Regions from separate parts of the Bradyrhizobium sp. ORS 86 genome, predicted to be linked through region 3. Evidence: riboswitches for the same ligand, from Rfam matches in the RefSeq annotation. Region 3 holds a riboswitch; each other region holds the start of a gene.
What was found. A riboswitch is a leader RNA that binds a small molecule or an ion and turns the genes downstream of it on or off. The one in region 3 is predicted to bind cobalamin.
Positions count from the first base shown of each region.

Region 1: linked by a shared signal. The riboswitch ahead of P6U25_RS02910 (TonB-dependent receptor) and the one ahead of P6U25_RS33255 (DUF1636 family protein) in region 3 are both predicted to bind cobalamin.
Region 2: linked by a shared signal. The riboswitch ahead of metE (5-methyltetrahydropteroyltriglutamate--homocysteine S-methyltransferase) and the one ahead of P6U25_RS33255 (DUF1636 family protein) in region 3 are both predicted to bind cobalamin.

Region 1 covers NZ_CP120699.1:647,062-651,227, reverse strand. Annotated here, with positions in the region: gene P6U25_RS02920 (ABC transporter ATP-binding protein) at 1-605, opposite strand, end outside; gene P6U25_RS02915 (FecCD family ABC transporter permease) at 602-1,645, opposite strand; cobalamin riboswitch at 1,757-1,955, shown strand; gene P6U25_RS02910 (TonB-dependent receptor) at 2,067-4,166, shown strand, end outside.
Region 2 covers NZ_CP120699.1:1,834,431-1,838,596, reverse strand. Annotated here, with positions in the region: gene metE (5-methyltetrahydropteroyltriglutamate--homocysteine S-methyltransferase) at 288-2,621, opposite strand; cobalamin riboswitch at 2,723-2,923, opposite strand; gene P6U25_RS08440 (MFS transporter) at 3,632-4,166, opposite strand, start outside.
Region 3 covers NZ_CP120699.1:7,187,864-7,192,029, forward strand. Annotated here, with positions in the region: gene P6U25_RS33245 (cobyric acid synthase) at 1-1,380, opposite strand, end outside; gene cobO (cob(I)yrinic acid a,c-diamide adenosyltransferase) at 1,401-2,048, opposite strand; cobalamin riboswitch at 2,091-2,301, shown strand; gene P6U25_RS33255 (DUF1636 family protein) at 2,392-2,766, shown strand; gene cobW (cobalamin biosynthesis protein CobW) at 2,763-3,797, shown strand; gene cobN (cobaltochelatase subunit CobN) at 3,797-4,166, shown strand, end outside.

The DNA of each region.
Region 1 (4,166 bases), 1.2 Mb from region 3:
GCCAGGCCGAGGTCATGCGTCACCACGACGACCAGCACGCCCGCATCAGCGACGCCGCGCAGCCGCTGCATCACGTCGATCTGATGGCGCGGATCGAGCGACGCGGTCGGCTCGTCGGCCAGGATCACGGGCGCCTCCACCGCGAGCACACGGGCCAGCGCAACGCGGCTGCGCTCACCGCCGGAGAGCTCGGTGACGCGGCGGTCGCCGAACGCAGTGACATCGACCGCCTGCATCGCCCGCAGCACCGCCGCCATATCGTCGGGCGACAGCCGGGCGGGATCGGTCGCGCCGTGCGGATAACGGCCGAGCGCGACGATGTCGCGGGCCGGCAGCGGCCAGTGCACCATGTGCCCCTGCGGCAGATAGGCAAACCGCCTGGAGCGTTCGCGCAACGACAGCGACGACAGCGCATCGCCGCCGATCCTGATGTCGCCGCGGGAAGGGATCAGCCCGGCCAGCGCACGAAGCAGCGTGGTCTTGCCGGCGCCGTTCGGACCAACCAGCGCCACCAGATGCCCAGACGACAACGACAGCGAGATATCGTGCAGCACATGGCGGCTGCCCAGCGAAGCGTTGAGATGGGTTGCGGACAGCAGGGTCATGCCACGCCTCCACCGAGCACGCGGCGTTCGCGCATGATCAGATAGAGGAAGAACGGCACGCCGATGATCGAGGTCAGCACGCCGACCTTGATGTCGGAAGTCGACGGGATGATGCGCACCGCGATATCGGCCGCCAGCAGCAGCGCCGAGCCCGCGAGCGCGCTCGGCACCAGGAGCCGCGCCGGGTCGTGGCCGATCACCGGCCGCATCAGATGCGGCGCGACCAGGCCGATGAAACCGATGGTCCCTGTCACCGCGACCGCGCCGCCGACGCCGAGCGCGACGCCCGAGATGACGAACAGCCGCAACCGCGCGACATCGACCCCGAGGCTCTGCGCGGCCTCCTCGCCCAGCGTCAGCGCGCGGAAGCTGCTTGCCTGGCTGAGCAGGATGACGGCGCCGGCCACGATGAAGGGCAATGCAATCATGACATGCTGGAAGCTGCGGTCCTCCAGCGAGCCGAGCAGCCAGAACGCGATCTCCAGCGCCACGAACGGATTGCTCGACAGATTCATCACCAGCGCCGTCGCGGCGCCTGCGAAGCTGGAGATCGCGAGCCCCGACAGGATCAGGATCAACAGCCCGGCATTGCGGCCGGCGATCGCAAGCAGGGCGAACACCGAGCCGAACGCCGCGATGATCGCAGCAATCGGCAGCGCGAACGAGCGCACGTCGGCCAACCCGAGCGCAATCACCAGCACCGCGCCGAAGGCGGCCGCCTGCGGCGCGCCGAACAGCGACGGCGAGGCCAGCGGATTGCGCAGCAGCCCCTGCAGCGCCGCGCCGGACAATCCCAGAATGCCGCCGATCGCAAACGCCAGGATGGTTCGCGGCAGGCGGATCTCGCGCACGATCACCTGCGCCACATCGCTGCCGCCGCCGAACAGCGCCGCGATCACGGTGAGTGGTGACAACCGCACCGGCCCGATGCCGAGCGAGATCAGCATGAGCAAGACCACGAGCGCCGTGAGCGCTACGGTCGCGCCCAGACGGCGCCGCGCTGCGACCTCGGCCGCCAAGGCAAAATCCTGCACACTCATCGGATCATGCTCTTACAGCGATCGCCGTGGCAGACAAGCGACACTCGATGAAAACCATAGCCGTCCGGCTGCTGCCCTGGTTCCGCCGGGATTGACTTTGGCCGCCGACCGAACCCTAGTGACCATGACGGTTCTTTCATGGGATGAAAAGGGAATGCGGTACGGGGAAACTGCCCCAAGGCCGCGGCTGCCCCCGCAACTGTAGGCGGTGAATCCTTCGTCACAGGCCACTGGGAATCTCGGTCCTGGGAAGGCGACGAAGGGTAACGACCCGCGAGCCAGGAGACCTGCCGTCAGCCGTGGTCACACGCGACGATGCCGGTCGGGGAGTACAGGCATTGGCTTCACCTGACGTGCCGTCGTGCAAGGGGTGAGACCGGGTTCGCGGTGACGTGCCACTGACGTTGCCCAGGTCTCGCCGATGTTGCCCTTCCCTTCAACGCGACTGCGCCGCGCGCTCTTGCTCGCCTCGACAATATCAGCGCCGGCGCTCAGCGCCACAGCCGCACTGGCGCAGCAGGCGCCGGCCGCGGACGTGCTTCCCCCGATCGAGGTCACCAAGCCCGGCGACCAGAACGTGACGCGCGCCAGGCCGACCAACTCTGATACGACCCAGACGCCGCACCGCCCGGCCCCGGGCAATGCGCCGACCGACAACACGGGAAGCGGAAGCGGATCGAACGCTCCGCCAACGGGCACGGGATCCGGGACCGCCAGTGTCGGGTCCGCGGGCATCGTCGGCGCATCGTCGACCGTGATCACGGCCGACGACATCGCCCATTCGCCGGTGCAGACACTGCCCGAGATCCTCGCGCAGGTGCCGGGCGTGCAGTTGCAATCGCTCTATGGCGGCCCGAACGGCGCCAAGACCTCGGTCGACCTGCGCGGCTTCGGCGCCTTCGCCTCCGACAATACATTGTTCCTGCTGAACGGCCGCCGTCTCAACGACATCGACAAGGCCGGGTTCGATCTCACCACGATCCCGATCGATTCGATCGAGCGCATCGAGATCACGCGAGGCAACAGCGGCGCCGTGCTCTATGGCGACAACGCAGTCGGCGGCGTCGTCAATATCGTCACCAAGACCGCCGTCGGCGGGCCGCCGGTCTCCATCAAGGCTGAAACCGGCTTCGGCTCGTTCAACCAGCGCATGGCCGCGGTCTCGGCCGCGGTGAATTCCGGTCCGTGGTCGACATCGTTCTACGGCAATGGCATCAAGTCCGACGGGTATCGCGTCAACAATGCGCTCGACCAGCGCAACGGTATCGGCAACATCAGCTACACCACGCCGGACCTCACCGCGTTCCTGACCGTCACCGGCAGCGACCAGAAGCTCGGCCTTCCCGGCGGCCGGATCGTGGATCCGTCGATCGGCGTCAATGAGCTGCTGACCGACCGCAGGGGCGCCGCCACGCCCTACGACTACGCCAATCAGCAGACCGCCAGCGTTACCACCGGCTTCACCAAGACCCTGTTGAACGGCGTCGACCTGATCGTCGACGGCGGCTGGCGGCAGCGGGACACGCAGAGCGGCTTCTTCGGCACGGTGCCGACTCCGAGCTTTGCCTCGACCTACAATGACGCCGCGCTGCAAACGTGGTCGATCACGCCACGCCTCAGCATCAAGAACGCGGTGCTCGGGCTGCCGTCCACGATCCTGACCGGCATCGACTATTATGATTCGACGTTCCGGGAAGCGCGCAGCCAATTCCAAGGATACGCGCCGATCCACACCTACGACATCTCGCAGCGGACGCTTGCCGGCTACTGGCAGCATATCATCGGCCTGTTGCCGACGACTGATTTCTCCTATGGCGCGCGCGTGCAGAGCACCGCCGTGAATGCAGCAGACCGTTACGATCCCACGGCGCCGGGCACGTTCCCCGGCTCTGACATCCAGGCTTCTCCGCTCAACAGCAATGAAACGCAATATGCGCTACATGCCGGCGTCGAGCATCGCTTCACCGACGTCTTCTCGGTATTTGGACGCGCTGCGCGCGCGTTCCGCACGCCCGATGTCGACGAACGCGTCGCCTCGGGCCCGTCGTTCGACCCGGTGACGTTCGCGCCGATCCCGCAGAACTTCCAGCTCAAGACCCAGACCTCGCAAGACGTCGAGAGCGGCGTCCGCGTCAGGACCAACCGCTTCCAGGTGCAGACCAGCGTCTACCTGATGGATCTCGACAACGAGATCCACTTCAACCCGGTGCTGTTCTACAACGTCAACCTCGATCCGACCCGCCGCTACGGCAGCGAGACCAACGCCTCGCTGCGCGTCAGCGACACCGTGACGCTGCGCGGCGGCATGGCCTACACCCGCGCCGTCTTCCGCGAAGGCATGTGGGCCGGCAACGACGTGCCGCTGGTCTCCCGCTATACCGGCAATGTCGGCGTCACCTGGAACATCTGGCAGAACTACCTCGTGTTCGACGCTACGTTGCGCGCCTGGAGCTCGCGCATCATGGACAACGACCAGGCCAACGCCCAGAGCCGTATTCCCGGCAATGCGACCGCCGACATC
Region 2 (4,166 bases), 2.4 Mb from region 3:
CCCGCAGCCTGTCGCTCTCCTTGATGCAGGCTTTCGCCGAAGCTTCAGTACCGCCGCCACGCAATTTGTTGCCCATCCGACCAGGCAAAGCGAAATACCACGGGTCCTGGGGTGTGCCGGCCTTTCGCAGACCGGCGTGTGATCGACTCCGGAACGGTCTTTTCGCCATATCCCGCCGACTAGCGGGATATTCACGCAATTGGACCGCCCGCCTTTCAGCGCAGTGCATTTGTCCGAGTCGACATTCACCATCGACGACGGCGTTCGGGCCGACGATCTTCATGCAATCAGCAGGCTGCTCGTAACTCGCGGGCGGCTGCGACCATATTGACCAAGGCGGGAAGCACCTCCTCCCATCTTCGGGTTTTTAGGCCGCAATCTGGATTGATCCAGAGCTGCGAATCGGACAATCGCTGCCTGGCCAGCGTTATGAGATCTTTCATTTCGTCCTTGCCGGGAACGCGTGGCGAATGGATATCGTAGACACCCGGCCCGATTTCGTTCGGATATTTGTAGTTCTTGAAGGCGTCGAGCAATTCCATCTTCGAGCGCGACGTCTCGATCGAAATGACGTCTGCGTCCATCGCCGCAATCGCATCGATGATATCGTTGAATTCGGAATAGCACATGTGCGTATGAATCTGAGTTTCGTCGGCAGCACCGGACGAACAGATGCGAAAGCTATCCACGGCCCAATCGAGATAACTCCTCCATTGTGATTTGCGTAACGGCAACCCTTCGCGCAACGCGGCCTCGTCTATCTGGATTATTGTCGCTCCCGCCTCCTCAAGGTCGAGCACCTCATCGCGGATCGCAACCGCAAGCTGGCGGCAGGCATCGCTTCGCCGAATATCGTCACGGACAAAAGACCAGTTCAGAATCGTCACCGGTCCAGTCAACATTGCCTTCATTGGCTTGTTGGTCAGCGACTGCGCGTATCGCCACCATTCGACCGTCATCGGCTTCGACCGCGAGACATCCCCAAACAGAATTGGTGGACGGACGTAGCGCGAGCCATACGACTGAACCCAACCGTGCTTGGTGAAGGCGAATCCGGAAAGCTGCTCGCCGAAATACTGCACCATGTCATTGCGCTCGAACTCACCATGCACGAGAACATCGAGCCCGATATTCTCCTGCCATAGCACCGCACGCGCCGTTTCCTCTCTGAGAAACTGCTCGTACTGCGCGTTGCTCAACCCTCCTTTGGCATGGCAAGCGCGGGCATTGCGAACTTCCGCGGTTTGCGGAAACGATCCAATGGTCGTCGTGGGAAATGTCGGCAAGGCAAACCGCGCGCGCTGGGCCTCGGCGCGCTTTGCGAAAGGACTGCAACGGTAGCGCTTGGTTTGGTCGATCGCAGCCATGCGCGCAGCGACGTCCGCATTGTGGATCTTGGGCGATTGCTCGCGTGCAAGTGCCGCGTTTTTTGATGCCGCGAGCACATCGGCCACGCCGGCACGATCGCCAGCAAGCGCCCTTCCTAGGGTCGCTAGTTCCTTAATTTTCTGAACCGAGAAAGCCAGCCAGCTCTTTACATCGGAATCGAGATCGGTTTCGAGCCCCAGGTCGATTGGAACATGGAGCAGCGAACATGAGGGGGCGATCTGGACGCGATCAGTGCCGAGTTTTGCCACGGTGGGCGCCAGCTGATCGACCAGCGCTGAAAGGTTGGAGCGCCAAACGTTGCGCCCATCGACGACCCCCAGTGAGAGAACGAGATCGTTGCGAATCCCAGCGACGATCGCGTTCAGCGGGTCTGCCCCCCTTACCAAGTCGACGTGGAGCCCGGAAACCGGCAAAGCCAAGGCCGTATCGAGATTACCGCCGATGGTCCCAAAGTAGGTCGCCAGCATGATTTTAAGAGCAGGTATCTCCCTAGCAAAATAGGTATAGGTACGAAGCAAGGCTTTGCGGGATATTTCGTCGAGGTCCAAGACCAGACAGGGCTCATCGAGCTGAACCCATTCTGCGCCGCGCGCGACCAGCTCACGAAGAACGTCGACATAGACCGGCAGCAGTCGATCCAACAGCGACAATGGATTGAATGAAGGATCTGCGCTCTTGCCAAGCTTCAGGAAGGTCACTGGGCCAATCAGCACGGGACGCGTCTGGTAACCAAGCCCCTTTGCCTCCTCATATTCCTCAATCGGCTTTCGAGAAGAAAGCCTGAAGATCTGCCCCTTGTGAAATTCAGGGACCATATAGTGGTAATTGGTGTCGAACCACTTCGTCATCTCCTGCGCAGGCGCGCCCTGTGCAGGATTGGAGTGAGGGCAACTCGCATCGAGTTCACCGTTCGGCGCACCGCGCGCCATAGCGAAGTAGGTGTAGAGCGGTACAGGACCTGTGGTGCAAGCGTAAACATCCGGAATGGCGCCCACCATCACACTGGTGTCGAGCACATGATCGTAAAGCGAGAAATCATTCGACGGAATGACGGTCGCGCCGAGCGATTTCTGCCGCGCCCAGTTAGCAGTGCGCAGTCCAGCTGCCGCTTCAAGCAGCTGCGCTTCGGTGGACTTCCCGGTCCAGTAGCTTTCGAGCGCGAATTTGAGTTCACGGCGCGGACCGATGCGTGGCGTACCAAGTGTAGCAACGGGAAGTGAAAGGACGGACATAGCTCTAACCCCTGGTTTGGGGCAGAGGTCATGGCGATTGCGTGCAGGAAAAGCCGCCGAAGCGGCAATTGCTTGGCGCACCACCGGGACACCCCGCCCGCGGACGAATATGTTGTCGGGGCAGGTCTCCTGGCTTGCGGGTCATCGCTGCTGTCCGGCCTTCCCGAAACCAAGCGGTTTCAGTGACTTTATTGGACAGCGGCTCGCCGCTTACAGTTGCGGGGGCAGCGCCGGCATTCGACCGGCTTCCCTCTTAGCTCCGGATCAGTGCGCTCCGGAGAACCTCGACGAAAATCAGTTATCCGAACAAGCAGCGTTCCGTCAACCTCTTGGCACGGCATCCTTCTGCGGCTCCGCTCAACAAGTCTGTAGGTGTGGCTCCATCGCGACGATCGCGATCTAAAGCCCCCTTTGCGCGATGAGTGTGCCGGGCAGTGCTCGCTTCGAACTCGGCCCTGGTCTCTGCACGCGCGAGTACATCGGGGTCGCATTTTGCCTGCAGCCGATGGCACGCGACAGATCGGCTTCGACCGAGCTACCAGTCGGTAGCCTTTACTAGCATCTTCGACATGTGAATCTCTCGACAACTTAGCAAGATCCGCCTTGCGGGACCGTCACCCTTGGAAGCTGTGGGTCAAATCAGCTTGCCCATCCCGGGCAAAGTGGTTCGAGCGGCTGGGCCGGTAAGCAGCTCCCGGTAACGTATCTATCCCGTCGGCCGTGTGCGCCGAGACGTGCGAATATGCTCTGGAAGGCATGGAAGATCTCGGCACTATCAATCAATCTCGCTTTTGCCGTGCTGGGCGCCCCCATCGATGTCGAACGGACCAGCACTGCGTTTGCTATGTATTTCAGGCCGCTGGACCAACGGCCATTCTGCGACAGTGCTTCTTGGCCATAACCGTTCTCTTTCGCAGCGTCCTCGCTATGTTGCTACCCCCGAGTGGCGGTGATGGGTGCCAACCGTGCGCAACCGCTTGGCAGAGGGCCTACATGTCCTTCTCCAACAATCAGCGAGGGTTGGCCGTCACAGTCCGGGCCGACAGCGTGACGATGCACATGAGTGCTCCTAGTATCGCGAGAGCAAAAGGCAGCCCAGCCATGTGTGCAACGAGCCCGGCGCCAGCTGGACCGACGAGGATACCGGCGTAACCCGCCGTCGTGACGGCTGCGATCGCCAAACCTGCCGGCATCACCTTCTGCTTGCCAGCACGGCGGCATAACACCGGCACGATATTCGATGCACCCAATCCGATAAGCAGCAAACCCGCCATGGCAATCGCAGCCACCGGCGCGGCCAGCAGGGCCACAAAACCGATCATGATCGGCACAGGTCCGAACATCAGTGTGGCGCGGTCTCCGATTCTGATCACGAGGGCATCTCCGGCGAGACGGCCTGCGGTCATCGCGATGGAAAACAACATATAACCGAACCCGCCATGCTCTTGCGCCACAAGACCTCTGTCAATGAGAAATAAGGCGCTCCAGTCGATCATCGCGCCTTCGACAAGGAAGGTGATGGCCGCAAGCACCGCTATCAGCAAT
Region 3 (4,166 bases):
CGCGTCATCGACCCTGGCGCCGTACGCCTGGTCCGCGGCGGGAACGTCGAGTTGCGCGAGGAAGGCCTTGCGGAAATCGTCTGATGCGAACAGCCCGTGCAGATAGCTGCCGTGAACGCGCCCGTCGCCGGACACGGCACCTTCCGGCGCACCCACAACAAACGCGAAGGGCCGGGCCCGGTCCGGGCCGTCGGTCCGCCCGATGTGGATCTCGTAGGCGCTGATCGATTGATCGGTCGCGGCATGGACGGCGCTGACCCGCGTCAGCGTTTTCTGCTCGGTCATGACGGTCGCAACATCAAGAAGTCCGAGGCCGCGCGTCTCACCGGGGGGGCCTTCGATCCCGATCGGATCGGCCACGCTCTGTCCGAGCATCTGATATCCGCCGCACAGACCAAGCACATGGCCGCCGCGACGATGATGCGCCAGAAGATCGATGTCCCAGCCCTGCGCGCGCAGAAAGGCAAGGTCGCCGCGCGTCGATTTCGAGCCCGGCACGATGACGAGCCTGGCATCGCCCGGAATGGCGTCGCCGGGACGCACCATCACGAGGTCGACGCCCGGCTCGAGCTTGAGCGGATCGAGATCGTCGAAATTGGCGATGCGCGACAGCGCAAGAAACGCGATCTTGCATTGGCCGGGCTTGCGCGCGTCGCCGAGCCCGAGCGCATCTTCTGCCGGAAGCTCGCCGGCACGGATGAACCAGGGCAGCACGCCGAACCCGCGCCACGACGTGCGGGCTTCGATCAGCCGGTAGCCGTCATCGAACAGGGTCGGATCGCCACGAAACTTGTTGATGATGAAGCCACGGATCATTGCGGCGTCCTCGGGATCGATCACCGTCTTGATACCGACGAGTTGCGCAATCACGCCGCCGCGGTCGATATCGCCGACCAGCACCACCGGGACACCGGCCTTGCGCGCAAAGCCCATATTGGCGATGTCGGCCTTGCGCAGATTGACTTCGGCGGGGCTGCCGGCGCCTTCGACAAGCACGAGATCGGCGCGATGCTTCAGCCGCTCGAAACTCTCCAGTACTGCGCTCATCAGCGAGAGCTTCATGGCGGCATATTCCCGGGCACGCGCGGTTGCGACGCGCTTGCCCTGCACGATGATCTGCGCGCCGACATCGGTCTCCGGCTTCAGCAGCACCGGGTTCATGTCGGTGTGCGGCTCGACGCCGGCGGCGAGCGCCTGCAGCGCCTGCGCGCGTCCGATCTCGCCCCCGTCGACGGTGACGGCTGCATTGTTCGACATGTTCTGCGGCTTGAACGGCAATACGCGGAGGTCGCGCCGCTTCGCCGCGCGCGCCAGGCCCGCGACGATCAGCGATTTGCCGACGTCCGAGCCCGCTCCCTGGATCATCAATGTGCGCGCCATCGCGTGGTCCGGCTACGCTGTCAGAACTCGACGCCCGGCTGCGCCTTGATGCCGGACCGGAACGGATGTTTCACCAGCGTCATCTCGGTGACGAGGTCGGCGATCTCGATCAGTTCGTCCTTGGCGTTACGCCCGGTGAGTACGACATGCGTCATCGGCGGCTTCGACGTCTTGAGAAATTCGACGACGTCGGCGATCGCCAGATAGTCATAACGCAGTGCGATGTTGATCTCGTCGAGCACGACCATGCGCAGGCTTGCATCGGAGATCAGTTGCTTGGCTTTTTCCCAGCCGGCTTGGGCGGCGGCAATGTCGCGGGCGCGATCCTGCGTTTCCCAGGTGAAACCTTCGCCCATCGCGTGGAACTGACAGAGGTCGCCGAAGTGTCCGGTCAGCAGGCGGCGTTCACCGGTATCCCAAGCGCCCTTGATGAACTGCACCACCGCGCAGGGAAACCCGTGCGCCACGCAGCGGACGATCATGCCGAAGGCGGAGGACGATTTTCCCTTGCCCGCGCCGGTATGAACGATGATCAATCCTTTCTCACCGCTCTTGGTCGCCATGATTCGATCACGAGCGTCTTTCTTTTTGGCCATCTTGGCGGCATGGCGAGCTTCCAGCGCGGCCTCTGAGCCACCGGCTTCGTCCTCGGCGTCTCGTTCAGACATCATCTGACGTTCCTTCGGCTTGACAAGTTCCGGGCTTGGACGAATGGTGAGCCCTGCGTTGGTGCCTGTCCTACGACAGGCGAAGAGGGAATGCGATAGGGCTCAAGTCGGCCCGAAGCGCAGCCGCCCCCGCGACCGTGACCGGAGAGATGCCCAAAGCCACTGATTCCCAAAGGAATCGGGAAGGCGGGGATCGAAGGGATAACCCCCTGCTCCGCAAGCCGGGAGACCTGCCAGCGCAGACGTTGAGACCAGCGGACGGGGTGTTCCGCGACGGGGAACGAACCTTTCCATCGAACGGTTCGTCTGCCTCATCGCCTCCCGCTGTCAATCAGGAAGGGCGATGAGCGTTACACTTCATGTCTGCATCACCTGCCGCGCCGGCCAGACGGTCGCGGAAGGCGAAGCCACGCCCGGTGCGCGGCTGCATGCCGCGATCCGCGATACCGGTGTGCCTGACGGCGTCAATCTTGTTCCGGTCGAATGCCTGTCGGCGTGCAGCCAGGGCTGCTCGGTCGCGCTCAGCGCGCCGGGACGGTGGTCGTATGTCTATGGCCGCCTGTCCGAAGCCAATGCGACGGATGTGGTCGCCGGTGCTTCCGCCTATGCGGCGGCACCCGACGGCATCGTGCCGTGGCGCAGCCGACCGGAAATCTTTCGCAAGCAATCACTCGCCCGCATTCCACCCATCGCCGTTGTGCCAGAGGCTGCAGAATGACCACGCTCACCAAGGTGCCCGTCACCGTCGTCACCGGCTTTCTCGGATCGGGCAAGACGACGCTGATCCAGCATCTGATCAGGAATGCCAACGGCAAGAAGCTTGCGGTGCTGGTGAACGAGTTCGGCAGCGAAGGCGTCGACGGGGAGATATTGAAGTCCTGCGCGGATGCCAATTGTCCGAGCGAGAACATCGTCGAGCTCGCCAATGGCTGCATCTGCTGCACCGTCGCTGACGATTTCGTCCCAGCGATGGAGCAATTGCTGGCGCGGCGCGTGAAACCCGATCATATCGTGATCGAGACATCGGGGCTCGCGCTGCCGAAGCCGCTGCTGAAGGCGTTCGATTGGCCGGAGATCCGTTCGCGGATCACGGTCGACGGCGTGATCGCGCTGGCCGATGCGGAGGCCGTTGCGGCCGGCCGCTTTGCCCCCGACCCGGCCGCGGTCGACGCGCAGCGCGCCGCTGACGACAATCTCGACCACGAGACGCCGCTGTCGGAAGTGTTCGAGGACCAGATCGCCTGCGCCGACATCGTGCTGCTGACCAAGGCGGACCTCGCCGGCGCTGAGGGCCTCGAGGCCGCGAAGCTCGCGATCGCGGCCGAAATGCCGCGGCAGGTGCCGATGCAGCCGGTCGTCGACGGCGCGGTCGACGCGCGCGTGATCCTGGGTCTCGCGGCCGCAGCCGAAGACGACCTCGCAGCGCGTCCGTCGCACCACGACGGTGAGGACGAGCACGAACATAACGATTTCAACTCCGTGGTAATCGATCTTCCGGAAATCGCCGACGTCGATGCGCTGGTTGCATCGATCAAGGGACTGGCGCGCGAGCAGAATGTGCTGCGCGCCAAGGGCTATATCGCGATCCAGGGCAAGCCGATGCGCCTGCTGGTGCAATCTGTCGGCGAGCGGGTGCGACATCAGTTCGACATGCCCTGGGGCGCGCGGCCGAGGCAGTCGAAGCTCGTCGTGATCGGCGAACACGGCGACATCGATGAGGCCGCCATCAAGGCGCGACTTGGTGTCTGATGCACATCGTCTTCCGCGAGGGCCGCGGTCTCGAGGAGACCGTGACACCAAGGGACCTCGGCCAGGATCCGGCCGAACTTGTGGTGCTCTCGTTCTCCGACAGCGATCTTTCTGCGTTTGCTTCCGGCTGGCGGCGCGACCGCGGATCGCTGCCGTCTCTACGGCTCGCGAATCTGGCCGACCTGCGCCATCCGCTGTCGGTCGACACCTACATCGAACGGACCTTGTCGCAGGCGCGCGGCATCCTGGTGCGTCTGATCGGTGGCGAACCCTATTGGTCATATGGGCTGGCCGCGCTGCATCGCCTGGCGAAGGAGCGCAACATCGCGCTTGCGGTGCTGCCGGCGGACGGTCGCGATGACCCGCGGC